DNA from 2 places in the Mesorhizobium sp. M0909 genome. Region 1 is predicted to be linked to the other one. Evidence: predicted binding sites of a transcription regulator. Region 1 holds the regulator's gene; the other holds the start of a gene.
What was found. The regulator PhoB, encoded in region 1, activates phosphate uptake and scavenging genes when phosphate is short. The targets are predictions, from matches to a motif close to TGTCATNNANCTGTCAT.
Positions count from the first base shown of each region.

Region 2: a site for PhoB is predicted at 5,394-5,410, ahead of phnF (phosphonate metabolism transcriptional regulator PhnF). Genes of this name have one in related genera too.

Region 1 is NZ_JAMYOA010000001.1:360,319-367,444, forward strand. Features, by position in the region: gene pstB (phosphate ABC transporter ATP-binding protein PstB) at 1-592, shown strand, start outside; gene phoU (phosphate signaling complex protein PhoU) at 625-1,332, shown strand; gene phoB (phosphate regulon transcriptional regulator PhoB) at 1,349-2,038, shown strand; gene NKH83_RS01870 (ROK family protein) at 2,048-3,292, opposite strand; gene xylF (D-xylose ABC transporter substrate-binding protein) at 3,577-4,617, shown strand; gene NKH83_RS01880 (sugar ABC transporter permease) at 4,760-6,124, shown strand; gene NKH83_RS01885 (ATP-binding cassette domain-containing protein) at 6,140-6,940, shown strand; gene NKH83_RS01890 (CHASE domain-containing protein) at 7,071-7,126, shown strand, end outside.
Region 2 is NZ_JAMYOA010000002.1:341,949-349,074, forward strand. Features, by position in the region: gene NKH83_RS04230 (ABC transporter substrate-binding protein) at 1-892, shown strand, start outside; gene NKH83_RS04235 (sugar ABC transporter ATP-binding protein) at 993-2,546, shown strand; gene NKH83_RS04240 (ABC transporter permease) at 2,543-3,508, shown strand; gene NKH83_RS04245 (zinc-binding alcohol dehydrogenase family protein) at 3,579-4,595, shown strand; gene phnF (phosphonate metabolism transcriptional regulator PhnF) at 4,614-5,357, opposite strand; gene phnG (phosphonate C-P lyase system protein PhnG) at 5,491-5,952, shown strand; gene phnH (phosphonate C-P lyase system protein PhnH) at 5,952-6,563, shown strand; gene NKH83_RS04265 (carbon-phosphorus lyase complex subunit) at 6,565-7,126, shown strand, end outside.

The DNA of each region.
Region 1 (7,126 bases):
GCTCTACCCGAAACAGACCGCCGAGGGCCAGGTGCTGCTTGACGGCAAGAACATTCTCGACCGGTCGCAGGATCTCAACCTCCTCAGGACAAAGATCGGCATGGTATTCCAGAAGCCGACGCCGTTCCCGATGTCGATCTATGAGAACATCGCCTTCGGCGTCAGGCTCTACGAGAATCTCGGCAAGTCCGAGATGGACGGCCGCGTCGAGCAAGCGTTGAAGCGGGCCGCGCTGTGGAGCGAGGTCAAGGACAAGCTAAACGCCAGCGGCTTGAGCCTGTCCGGCGGCCAGCAGCAGCGGCTCTGCATTGCCCGCACCGTGGCAGTGAAGCCGGAAGTCATTCTGCTCGACGAACCGGCTTCGGCCCTCGACCCGCTGTCGACGGCCAAGATCGAGGAACTGATCGACGAGCTGCAAGCCGACTACACGATCGTCATCGTCACCCACAACATGCAGCAAGCGGCGCGCGTGTCGCGCCAGACCGCCTTCATGTATCTGGGTGAACTGGTCGAGTTCGACCGGACCGAGAAGATATTCACGTCGCCCCGCGAGAAGCGCACGCAGGACTACATCACCGGCCGCTTCGGCTGAGCCGTTCCGATCATGCATATGAGGACAGGACCATGGGCGAACACACAGTCGCTTCTTTCGACGAGGATCTCGAGCAGATCAGCAAGCTGATCCGCGACATGGCCGACCTCGCCGGTTCGATGGTCGGCGGGGCGACCAAGGCCCTGTTGAATTCCGACAACGTGCTGGCGCAACGCGTCGTCTCCGACGACGCCATCATGGATGCGCGTCAACGCGAACTGGACGATCGCGCCATCACCCTGATCGCCAAGCGCCAGCCAATGGCTCACGATCTGCGCCATGTCGTCGGAGCGATCCGCATGGCCGGCGACCTCGAACGCATCGGCGACCTTGCCAAGAACATCGCCAAGCGTGTGAGCGCGGTCGGCCTCAGCGTCACGCCGCGCGACCTATCGCATTCCATCGATGCGATGGCGCAGCTAGTGCTCATCCAGGTGCAGGGCGTCATCGAGGAATATGCTGCAGGCGATGCGGCCGCGTTGGCCAAGCTGCGCGCCGCCGACGAGCGCATCGACGTCAAATACACGTCGGTGTTCCGCGAGCTGTTGACCTACATGATGGAAGATCCGCGCAACATCACCGCTTGCACGCATCTGCTGTTCTGCGCCAAGAATCTCGAGCGGATCGGCGACCATGTCACCAACATCGCCGAAAATGCGTATTATGTGCTGACCGGCGAGCAATTGCCGGTCAATCGTCCGAAGCAGGACGAAACGACAATGCCTGCACCGGTGACATGATGGGGGTGCCCAGCCGATGATCGCACCACGCATAATGGTGGTGGAGGACGAGGAGCCGTTGGGCGTGCTGCTCCGCTACAATCTCGAATCCGAAGGCTACCAGGTCGAGGTGGTGACACGCGGCGACGAAGCCGAGATCCGTTTGCAGGAAAATGTGCCCGACCTTCTGGTGCTCGACTGGATGATACCGGCGGTTTCCGGCATCGAGCTCTGCCGCAGGTTGCGCGTGCGCCCCGAAACCGAGCGGCTGCCGATCATCATGCTGACCGCGCGCGGCGAGGAGAGCGACCGGGTGCGCGGTCTTTCGACCGGCGCCGACGACTATCTGGTCAAACCGTTTTCGACACCGGAATTCATGGCCAGGGTCAAGGCGCTGCTGCGGCGCGCCAAGCCGGAAGTGCTGTCCAGCGTGCTGAAGGTCGGCGACATCGTGCTCGATCGCGAATCGCACCGGGTTTATCGCAAGAAGAGCGAGATCCGGCTCGGGCCGACCGAATTCCGGCTGCTCGAGTTCATGATGCGGCATCCGGGCCGCGTCTTCTCGCGTAGCCAGTTGCTCGATAATGTCTGGGGCGAGACGATCTATATCGACGAACGCACCGTCGACGTGCATGTCGGGCGGCTGCGCAAAGCCGTCAATAACGGCCGCATGCCGGATGTCATCCGCACCATCCGCGGCGCCGGCTATGCGATCAGGGAAGATTGACCCGCCTGGTCAGGCGACGTTCCTTCTGACGCCGGGCCTCATTTGCGCGCCCGGCGCGAAAATCTCCTGGTCGACGAAGCTTAACGCCCGCATCGCGCAGCCTTCGCGGATCAGCGGCAATTCGTTTGGCTCGGTGTCGAAGGAGATCGAGCCCGAATGCTGGCCACCGGCGGTCTGGGCGATGGCCTTGCGCAAGGCCGGCTCGATCAGATCGAAGGCAGCGGCACTGGCGCCGACCATCGCGACCGGTGCTGGATCGATCAGCGCGAACAGCGAGCCGAGACCGAAACCCAGCGCTTCGCCGGCCTTGCGGTAGGCCTCGCGTTCCGGCCCATCCTTCTCGCGCGCGCGGGCCGCCAGAGCGCGCATGTCGGCGTCGCTGACGTCGGCGATAGGTTCGCTGTCTTCGCTCATCTGCCTGGCGTTGCGCCAGATGGCATAGTTGCCGGCATAGGCTTCGACGCAGCCGCGCCGCCCGCAACGGCAGAGCGCTCCGCCCGGACGATGGATCATGTGGCCAAATTCGCCGCCCGAGGAATGCGTCCCGGTGAACAGTTCGCCCTTCAGCACAAGCCCCATACCGATGCCATGCGAAAGCAGGATGGCGATGAAGTCGTCGCGATAGCGATCCGGATCGCGCCAGCGCAAAGCCACCGCCATCATATTGCAGTCGTTCTCCACCGTGGCCGGGATACCGAATTCGTCCTCCAGCATGTCGGCAAAGGCGATGTCGGTCTGCGGCGTGATCGGCGACCACAGCATGGCGCGTGCAGGGGAGTCGGTAATGCCCTGAATCGCCAGGGCGATGCGGGCGACACTGCGGACGTCAAGGTCTGGGTCCTCAAGCCGGCGCCGGACGATGGCCCTGCATTCGCGGATCAGTTCGTCGCGCGGCATGGTCAGCGTGTCCAGCCGGCGCTGTTCCTCGGCGACCACCTGTCCCGCATAGTCGATAATGGCGGCCGACAGGAAATTCAGCGACAACACCACGGTCAGCACCGCCGCCGCTTCCGGGTTGAGGGCGAGGCCGACCTGCGGACGACCGCGTTTCAACGAAACGGGCTCACTTGCCTTGCTCTCGGCGAGGATGCCTTCCCGTATCAGGTCGGAGGAGATCGCCGATATGGTTGAATGACTGAGGCCGGTGGTGGCTGCGATCTCCGTACGCGATGGCTGGCCGGCCCGGCGCACCGCCGAGATCACCATCGCCCGGTTGCGCCGGCGCAAATCGTCGTGGCGGATTCCGACCGACATCGTTTTGCTTTCCTCCCGGTTGCCGCGGCCGCTCATGAACCGGAAGCCGTCGGTAATGTCCGACAAATAGTGTCAGATGCGGCAAATAGTGTCAGATGCAGGTGGCGCTGTCATCGTTTATTCCGACGCTCGAAAAAACTCGCAGAGTCATCAAAATCCATCACAATCGATGTTGACAGCAGCCGGAGATCGGGCCAGTATTTTTTCGAGGCTCGAAAAAATTAGAGCTTCCAAGCTGGTCGTTGAGCAATTGGTCACGCCGTACGCGGCGCAGGGAGGATATGATGAAGAGATTCACGACCGCCATTCTGGCGGGTGTCGCCATGACGCTGGCGCTGGCGTCGGTGGCGCAGGCGAAAGACAAGGTCATCGGCGTTTCCTGGTCGAACTTCCAGGAAGAGCGCTGGAAGACCGACGAGGCCGCAATGAAGGCGGCCATCGAGGCCGCCGGCGACAAGTATATTTCCGCCGACGCACAGTCCAACCCCGGCAAGCAGCTCACCGACGTCGAGAGCCTGATCTCGCAGGGTGCCAATGCGCTGATCATCCTCGCACAGGATGCCTCGGCCATCGGGCCGGCCGTGCAGAAGGCACTGGACGAAGGCATCCCGGTCGTCGGCTATGACCGGCTGATCGAGAACAAGGACGTGTTCTATCTGACCTTCGACAACAAGGAAGTCGGCCGCATGCAGGCCCGCGAAGTCTTCAAGGTGAAGCCGGAAGGCAATTACGTCTTCATCAAGGGTTCGGGTTCCGATCCGAATGCCGATTTCCTGTTTGCCGGTTCGATGGAGGTGCTGAAGGAGGCCATCGACAGCGGCAAGATCAAGAATGTCGGCGAGGCCTATACGGACGGCTGGCTGCCGGCCAACGCTCAGAAGAACATGGAACAGTTCCTGACCGCCAACGACAACAAGGTCGATGCCGTGGTCGCGGCCAATGACGGCACCGCCGGTGGCGTCGTCGCCGCGCTGACGGCGCAAGGGCTGGCCGGATCGGTTCCGGTCTCGGGCCAGGACGGCGACCACGCCGCACTGAACCGCATCGCGCTTGGCACACAGACCGTGTCGGTGTGGAAGGACGCGCGCGAGCTCGGTAAGAACGCCGCCGAGATCGCCTCGCAGCTTGCCGACGGCAAGCAGATGACCGACATTGCCGGCGTGAAGGATTTCACCACGCCCGGCGGCAACACGGTCAAGTCGCTGTTCCTGACTCCGGTGGCAATCACCAAGGATAACCTCAACGTCGTCATCGACGCCGGTTGGATCAAGAAAGAAGAGGTCTGCGCCGGCGTGGCGGCTGGCACTGTTGCGGTCTGCAACTGAGCCGACGTTTCCGAGAAGTCCGAACGCCGCGGCCGCTCGCCGCGGCGTTTTTTCAAAAAGAATTGTTTTTCCGCTTCCGGCGGATAACTTCTAGGCTGCTTCCGGCATCCGCGGCAGACGGCAACCCGGCGGGAGAAACATGATGACCGACACGACTTCCAACACGCCGGTCGACAGCACGGCAGACCGGGCGCGGGAATCCGAGCTCGGCATCGTTGCCCGGTTTCTCAAGGCAACCGAGATCGACACCCGCATGCTCGGCATGGTCGGCGCGCTGTTGGTCATCTGGATCGGCCTGCATGTCGTTTCCAGCGTACGGCTCGGCGTCAATCCGTTCGACTTCGACAGCCGGACCTTCCTGACGCCACGCAATCTCTGGAACCTCTCGGTGCAGACTTCCGCCGTGGCCATAATGGCCGCCGGAATGGTGCTGGTTATCGTCATGCGCAATATCGACCTGTCGGTCGGTTCCGCCGAAGGCCTGATTGGCGTGGTCATGGGCTTTGCGCAGGTGCATTTCCTGGTGCGAATGATCGGTCTGCAACTCGGCAACCCCTGGATCTGGATCCTGGCGCTGGCCATTGGCCTGGCGCTCGGCCTTCTTATCGGAGCGTTCCAGGGATACATCATCGCTTATCTCGAGGTGCCGGCCTTCATCGTGACGCTGGGCGGCCTTCTGGTCTGGCGGGGTGCCGCATGGTGGGTCGCCAGCGGTCAGACGATTGCGCCGCTTGATGCCACGTTCCAGCTGATGGGCGGTGGGCCGGCGGGTTCGATCGGCGCGCGATGGAGCTGGATCGTCGGAATTATCGCGTGCCTGGCGGTTGTGTTCATGCTGCTCAACGGGCGGGTGCAGCGCAAGCGGTTCCGCTTTCCGTTGCGCCCGATCTGGGCCGAGACGTTCCTCGGTGTCCTCACCTGCGCTGTGATCATGGGGGCCATATGGCTCGCCAATTCCTATCCTTGGCCGGTCGGCATCGTGAACAGATACGCGGCGGCCAACAATATAACGGTTCCCGAAGGCGGGCTGTTCATCGCCCATGGCATCGCCATACCCGTGCTGATGGCTGTGGCGGTCGGGCTGATCATGACCTTCATCACCAAGCGTACCCGTTTTGGCCGCTATGTCTTCGCTATCGGCGGCAATCCGGAAGCCGCCAACCTTGCCGGTATCAACACGCGGTGGGTGACCATGAAGGTGTTCATGATCATGGGCGTGCTGGCGACGATCGCCGCGGCGATCTCGTCAGCCAGGCAGAACTCGTCGACCAATGCGCTGGGCACGCTAGACGAACTGCTGGTCATCGCCGCCGCGGTCATCGGCGGCACGTCACTTGCAGGCGGCTCCGGCACGGTGCTCGGCGCCATGCTCGGCGCCCTTTTGATGCAGTCGCTGCAATCCGGCATGGTGCTGCTCGGCATCGATTCACCGCTGCAGAGCATCGTCGTCGGTGCCGTGCTGGTGCTCGCGGTCTGGCTCGATACCGTCTATCGCAAACGCGTTTAGGGAGGAGGAACGATCATGGCCGACAAGACCGCTCCCACGGGCACGCCGCTGATCGACATGCGCAACATCTCGATCGCCTTCGGCGGCATTCGCGCTGTCGACGATGCCTCGGTCGATCTTTTCCCGGGCGAGGTGATGGCTTTGCTCGGCCACAACGGTGCCGGCAAATCGACGTTGATAAAAATCCTGTCCGGCGCCTACAGGCGCGATGCGGGCCAGATTTTCGTCAACGGCGAGGAGGCTTCGATCTCCAACCCTCGCGACGCCAAGAAGTACGGCATCGAGACGATCTATCAGACGCTGGCGCTGGCCGACAATGTCGATGCGGCCGCCAACCTTTTTCTCGGCCGCGAGCTGATGACCGGCTGGGGTACGCTCGACGACGTCGCCATGGAGGCCGAGGCGCGCAAGGTGATGGGCAGGCTCAATCCGCGTTTCCAACGCTTCAAGGAGCCGGTGGTAAAGCTTTCGGGCGGGCAGCGGCAGTCGGTGGCGATCGCCCGCGCCATCCTGTTCAATGCTCGCATTCTGATCATGGACGAGCCGACGGCGGCACTCGGGCCGCAAGAGACGGCGCAGGTCGGCGAACTGGTCAAGCAGCTCAAGGCCGACGGCATCGGCATCTTCCTGATCAGCCATGATATTCACGACGTGTTCGAGCTTGCCGACCGTGTCTGCGTCATGAAGAACGGTCGGGTTGTCGGCACGGCGCGCACAACCGACGTCACCCAGGACGAAGTGCTCGGCATGATCATCCTCGGCAAGTGCCCACCCGGCGCCATTCCGGGGCCGGGCGCGCTGAAGATCGCCGCATGAACGAGAATTAGCCGGCTAATCACAAGCCGCCAAAATATGCCAGCCGTCACCATGCTTTGGCCTGGGCATTGTGTTGGCGTCGGGACTTGCCCATAAAAGATGCCGAACCGTCCACGGGACGTATCAGCAATTGAAGAAGCTGTTTCCGACCGTCGCTTTTATCGCCGTCGCGCTGATCAGCCTGAC
Region 2 (7,126 bases), on a different contig from region 1:
CGTGACCATTCCGATCATCGTCAAGGACACCACGTCCTTCTACTGGCAGATCGTTCTGGCCGGCGCCCGCAAGGCCGGCAAGGATCTCGGCGTCAACGTGCCGGAGCTCGGCGCCCAGGCCGAGACCGACGTCAACGGCCAGATCTCGATCCTCGAGAATGCCGTCGCCGGCAACCCGGCCGCCGTCGTCATCGCGCCGACCGAAGCCAAGGCGCTCGGCAAGCCGATCGACGAGGCCGCCACCAAGGTCAAGATCATCGGTATCGACTCCGGCGCCGACTCCAAGGCCTTCACCTCGTTCCTGACCACCGACAACATCCAGGGCGGCCGCGTCGCTGCTGACGGCCTTGCCGCAGCCATCGGCGAAGCCAATGGCGGCAAGATCGAGGGCGACGTCGCCCTGATCACCGCACTTCCGGGCGCCGGCTCGCTCGAACAGCGCGCCCAGGGTTTTAAGGAACAGCTCGCGGCCAAATATCCCGGCCTCAAGCTGGTCGCCGACAAATACGCCGACGGCCAGGCCACCACCGGCCTCAATATCGCCACCGACCTGATCACCGCCAACCCCAACCTCAAGGGCATCTTCGCCTCCAATCTGATCATGGCGCAGGGCGTCGGTCAGGCGATCGCCGAGAACAATCTTGCCGGCAAGGTCGCGCTGGTCGGTTTCGACAGCGACGAGAAGCTGATCAAGTTCCTCAATGACGGCGTCATTTCGGCTCTCGTCGTTCAGGATCCGTACCGGATGGGCTATGACGGCATCAAGACGGCGCTCGCCGCCTCGAAGGGCGAGAAGGTCGAGGCCAATGTCGACACCGGCGCCAACCTGGTCACCAAAGCCAACATGAAGGATCCGAAGATCGACGCGCTGCTCAACCCCAAGCTCGACTGAGCATCGCCACAAGTGAACTGTTTCCGGGGCCTTTGCCCCGGAAACATCCCACTCGCGCCAATCGTCAGGCCATCTGGCGGGCCAATCTGGGAGGATTGTCATGATGTCGACGGCGCAGGAACTCCATCCGGCCCCAACGCTGGAACCGGGCAGGACCATCCTCGAACTCCGCGGCCTGGAAAAACGCTATCCCGGCACCCACGCGCTGAAGCCGGTCGACCTCGCCTTCAAAGCCGGCGAGATCCACGCCATCGTCGGCGAGAACGGCGCCGGCAAATCCACCCTGATCAAGCTTCTGACCGGCGTCATGCCGCGCACCTCCGGCGACGTCATCTGGGAGGGCAAGCCTGCCGCATTGGCAACGCCGCATGAGGCGATGGCACTCGGCATCAATGCCGTGCATCAGGAAGTGGTCCTGTGCCGCCATCTCACCGTCGCCGCCAACATGTTCCTCGGCGAGGAGGATGCACGTTTCGGCATCCTGCAGCAGCGGGCGATGGTCAGGCAGGCGCAGAAGATCATCGACGACCTAGGCTTCGACCTGCCCGCGCATGTCATGCTGGGTGACCTGACCATCGGCCAGCAGCAGCTGATCGCCGCCGCCCGCGCCACCGTGCGCGGCACCAAATTCCTGATCTTCGACGAACCGACCGCCTATCTCACCCGCAAGGAGGCCGACCAGCTGTTCACGCTGATCCGCCGGCTGAAGGGCGAAGGCGTCACCATCATCTACATCAGCCATCGCATGGAAGAAGTGTTCGAGCTCGCCGACCGCGTCTCGGTGCTGCGCGACGGCACGCTGGTCGGCACCAGGAACATTGCCGAGACCAATGACGCCGAGCTGGTCAAGATGATGATCAACCGCTCGATCGAGCAGGTCTACCACAAGGAGCATTTCACCCCTGGCGCGACCATCGTCGAAGCCAGGAACCTGTCAGGCAAGGGCTTCGAGAATGTCTCGATGTCCGTCCGTGCCGGTGAGATCGTCGGCCTCTATGGCCTGATCGGCGCCGGGCGCAGCGAGTTCGTCACCACGCTCTATGGGCGCCACCGCAAATCGGCCGGCCAGATCCTCTGGGAGGGCAAGGAGGTCAAGGTCAATTCCGAACATGACGCGATCAGGCTCGGCATGGCGCTGGCCCCCGAAAGCCGCCGCGACCAGGGCCTCTGCCTCAACCTGCCGGTCGGGCTCAACCTCAATCTGCCGATCTACAAGCGCATCTCGAGCAATCTGCTGATCTCGCGCGCGCAGGAAAAGGCGCAAGCCGATCGCCAGATCGCCGACCTGCGCATCAAGACGCCGACACGCAGCGCCCTGGCCTCCAGCCTGTCCGGCGGCAACCAGCAGAAGATCGTCATCGGCAAATGGCTCGCCCACGGCGCCAAGCTGTTCATCTTCGACGAGCCTACTGTTGGCGTCGATGTCGGCACCAAGGCCGAGATCTACCGCCTGTTCGGCGCGCTGCTATCCAAAGGAGCCGGCATCATCCTGATCTCGTCCTACCTGCCCGAGGTCTATGAACTCGCCGACACGCTGCATGTGTTCCGGCGCGGCAAACTGGTGGCTACGCACGGGTTTCGGACCGCTGATCACGAGGAGATCCTCACCCAGGCGCTGGCCGAGAAACAAGAAAGACCGGGAGGACGGATATGAGCACCGAGGCGATCGCTGCCGAAAGGCCGAAACGCAACTACAACGCCCTTTTCGGGCTGACACTGCTGGCGCTGCTGGTTCTTTTGTGGGTCATCCTGTCGGTGGCGACGCCGAGCTTCGCCTCGGCCAACAACATCTCCAACCTGTTGCGGCAAGGGTCGATGATCGCCATCCTGGCGGTCGGCCAGACCTTCGTCATCATCACCGGCGGCATCGACCTTTCCGTCGGCGCCGTGGTCGGCTTCGCCACCGTCATCGTCGCGATGCTGATCAACGCCGGAACACCGGTTTTCCTGGCCATCCTGATCACCTTGCTGGTCGGCGTCGCCATCGGCATGTTCCACGGCTTCGGCATCGTCAAGATGGGCCTGCCGCCCTTCATCATCACCCTGGCGACGCTGACCTCGCTGCGCGGCATCGGTCTGTTGATGACCAACGGCAACTCGATCTCGATCAACAACGACGCCTTCCAGACGTTCTCGCGCAGTTCCTTCCTCGGCGTCCCCAATCTGTTCTGGATGGTGATCCTGGTCGGCATCCCGGCCTACATCTTCCTGCACCACAGCCGCTGGGGCCGCTATCTGTTCTCGGTCGGCTCCAACGCCGAGGCGTCGCGCCTGTCAGGCGTCAACGTCCAGCGCACCATCTACATGGCCTACACGCTGTCGGGGCTGTGTGCGGCATTCGTCGGCGTGCTGCTTGCCTCGCGCATCGGCATCGGCAATCCGACACAAGCCGAGGGCTGGGAATTGCAGGCGATCGCCTCCTCGGTGATCGGCGGCACCTCGCTGTTCGGCGCTGTCGGCTCAGTTCACGGGCCGCTGCTCGGCGCCTTCATCCTTGCCACCATCAACAACGGCGCCAATCTGCTCAACGTCAACGCCTTCTGGCAGCGCATCATCACCGGCGTGCTGATCATCGTCATCGTCTATTTCGACGGGCTGCGCCGCCGCGGCAAATAGACCGCCTCCCCACAACCGCCGGCCTCGCGACAGCAGAGCCGGCGGTGCCATGAACCGACTGGATTGAAGCATGAAAGCCGTCGTCTGCCGCTCGCCCGGCGAACTTGTCCTCGAAGATCGTCCGGCGCCTGGCGCGCCCCCGGCCGGCTGGGCGCTGGTCGCCGTCAGCCATGTCGGCATCTGCGGCACCGACTATCACATCTTCGAAGGCAAGCACCCGTTCCTCGCCTATCCCCGCATCATGGGCCACGAAGTTTCCGGCACCGTGATCGAGGTTGGGGAGGGCGTCGATCTGGCAATCGGCGAACCGGTGGTCGTCAATCCCTATCTCGCCTGCGGCAAATGCATCGCCTGCCGGCAAGGCAAGCCGAATTGCTGCGTTAAGATCGAGGTGCTCGGCGTCCACCGCGACGGCGCCATGTGCGAGCAAATTCTGGTGCCGGCGCAAAATCTCTATCCGGCAAACGGCTTGTCGCTGGCCGATGCTGCTGCCGTCGAATTCCTGGCGATCGGCGCGCATGCCGTGCGGCGCTCGCTGGCTGATCCAGGTGCGCGCACGCTGGTCATCGGCGCGGGCCCCATCGGGCTCGGCACGGCGCTGTTCGCCCGCATCGCCGGGCTCGACGTGACGCTGCTCGACATGAGTGCGGAGAGGCTGAGTTTCGCCGAAAGCGAACTCGGCTTCGCGACCCTCGACGGCTCGCAGGGCGCTGCTGCGGACCTGGTGCGGCAAGCAACCGACGGCGATGGCTTTGACATGGTTTTCGATGCCACCGGCAACACCCAGTCGGTGCAGTCGGCCTTCGCCCATGTCGCGCATGGCGGGGCGCTGGTCCTGGTCAGCGTCGTCAAGGACGACATCGCCTTTTCCGATCCCGAATTCCACAAGCGCGAGATGATGCTGATCGGCAGCCGCAACGCGCTGCGTGCCGATTTCGACCATGTCGCCGCCTCGATCCGCAACGGCGCGGTGCCGTTGGCAAAGCTCGTCACGCACCGCACGACGCTTGGCGAAACGCCGCACGATCTTGCCCGCTGGGCGCATGAGAAGTCCGGCCTGATCAAGGCGGTTATCCAGGTCGGATGATGCCAGGGCTGGCGCATCTCAGAGCGCCGATAGTTTGAGCTCGATCCGCTCGGCCGGGAAGCGCGACTCCGAAAACTGGATCGGCTGACCGTCGGGCGTGACGTTAACGGCGACCGTCACTAGCACGATGGCGCCGGGCTGCAGGTCGAGGTCCGCAAGGTCGGCGGCATCCGCATGGCGCGCCGACAGCACCGTCGATTGCCGCAGATAGTCGTCAATGCCGAAACGTGCCAGCGATGCGGTGATCGAACCGGTTTCCGCCATGGCAGCATCGATGCCGGCAAAGCGCCTGGCATCGAACCAGCCGGCAGCGCGGGACACCGGCATTCCATCGGCTTCGCCGCGCGTTTCCAGACGTATCACGTCGGCCCCCTTTGCAAGGCCTAAGCTCTCTGCCACACGACGGTTGGCAGGCTCGACCGATGATGCAAGCAAGGTGATATGCCGCTCGGACGCCTGTCCTTGCAATCCTTCGGAAAAGCGGGTGCGGGCGCCGATCGGATATGACAGCCGCCTGCGCGACAGCACGAAGGTGCCGCGCCCCTGCTCTGCCCTGAGCACACCCTCCTGCACCAGCGCTGCAATGGCGCTGCGGACGGTGTGGCGGTTGACGCCATAGCGCTCGGCAAGTGCCACCTCCGGCGGCAACGCCGCATTTTCGGGAAAATCGCCGACGGCAATCGAATGCAGGATCTGATCGGCGATCTGCCGCCACAGCGCGACACCGCTGCGCCGCTCGATGCTGTTGGCTTGTCCGATCATTTTCTGCCCCAACCTTTGCGCCCCCTCTTCTCGCCCTGTCATGCACCCGTCATAGACACGCATTAGATAATAGGTATAATTTGTATAATTGTCTATATCAATAGACAAGTGTCGATGCAAGGGAGTGTTAACCATGCGAGGACAGGAAGCGCGCGATCAGGCTGAGCGCAAGGCCGTTATGACAACGCTGGCGCAATCGACCGGCGACGATATCGTCCGTCTGTGGAACGAAGCCGGCCTGCCTTCTGAGGCGGAACTCCTGCGCGGCCCCGAAACCGGCCTGGTGACCGTGCGTGGCCGCATCGGTGGCGGCGGCGCGCCGTTCAACGTTGGCGAGGCGACGGTCACCCGCGCCACCGTCAGGCTCGCCTCCGGACAGGTCGGCCACTGCTATGCGCTCGGCCGCGACAAGCAGAAGGCAAGGCTGGCGGCAATCGCCGACGCGCTCTGGCAGGACCCGGCTCACCGCAACGAGGTCGAGGCCAGGCTCGTCGCGCCCTTGCGGGCGGCACTGGCCAAGGCCCGTGACCAGCGCCGCGCCGAGACGGCGGCGACCAAGGTCGATTTCTTCACCATGGTACGCGGAGAAGACTGATGGACATCGCAACCCAAGCGATCGAAGGCGGCTTTGCCGATCCGGTGTTCGACGCCCAGACGGTCTTCCGCGCAGTGATGGACGCGATGGCGCGGCCGGGCACACTGCAGCCCCTGCCGGTCTTTACCCATCCACCGACGCCGCTGTCAGCCACCGCGGGCGCCATTGCGCTGGCGCTGTGCGATAACGACACGCCGCTCTGGCTCGACCCCGCCTTGCAGGCTTCAGCGACGGTGAAATCCTGGCTTGGCTTCCATACCGGCGCGCCGCTGGCCAACACATCGGCCGACGCGCATTTCGCGCTGATCGCCACCCCGGCCGAGATGATGGCGCTCGACGGGTTTTCGCAAGGCACCCAGGATTATCCCGATCGCTCCACGACGCTGATCCTCGAGGTCAGCGATCTTGTCTCCGGCGCTCCGCTGCTGCTCGAAGGCCCGGGCATCGAGAAGACGGCGACGATCGCGCCGGCGCAAATGCCGCGCCATTTCGTCGAGCAATGGAAGCAGAACAACCAGCGCTTTCCGCGTGGCGTCGACATCATCCTCGCCACGTCCGAAGCAATTGCCTGCCTGCCGCGCACGACGCGCATCAAGATGATGGAGGCATAGGATGTATGTCGCGGTAAAGGGTGGCGAAGCGGCCATTCGCAACGCCCACAAACTGCTCGCCGACCGCCGGCGCGGCGATCGTTCGGTGCCCGCACTTCGCCTCAACCAGATCGTCGAGCAGCTGGCGCTCGGCGTCGACCGGGTGATGAGTGAAGGTTCGCTCTACGACACGGAATTGGCGGCACTCGCCATCGTCCAGGCGCGCGGCGACATGATCGAGGCGATCTTCCTCATTCGCGCCTACCGCACCACGCTGCCGCGCTTCGGCTACACCAGGGCGGTCGACACCGGCACGATGCTGGTCGAGCGGCGCGTGTCGGCCACCTACAAGGACCTGCCCGGCGGCCAGTTGCTCGGCCCGACTTTCGACTACACCCACCGGCTGCTCGATCCCGAGCTTGCTGCAGGCGGCGAAGTCGCCGAGCCGGAGCAGCGTGCCGGCGAAGCGGAAGCCATGCCGCGCGTGTCGGCGATCCTCGCCCGCGAGGGCCTGATCGAATCCGACGGCGACATGCCTGAAGATCATGTCCCCGGCGACATCACCCGCGAGCCGCTCGAATTCC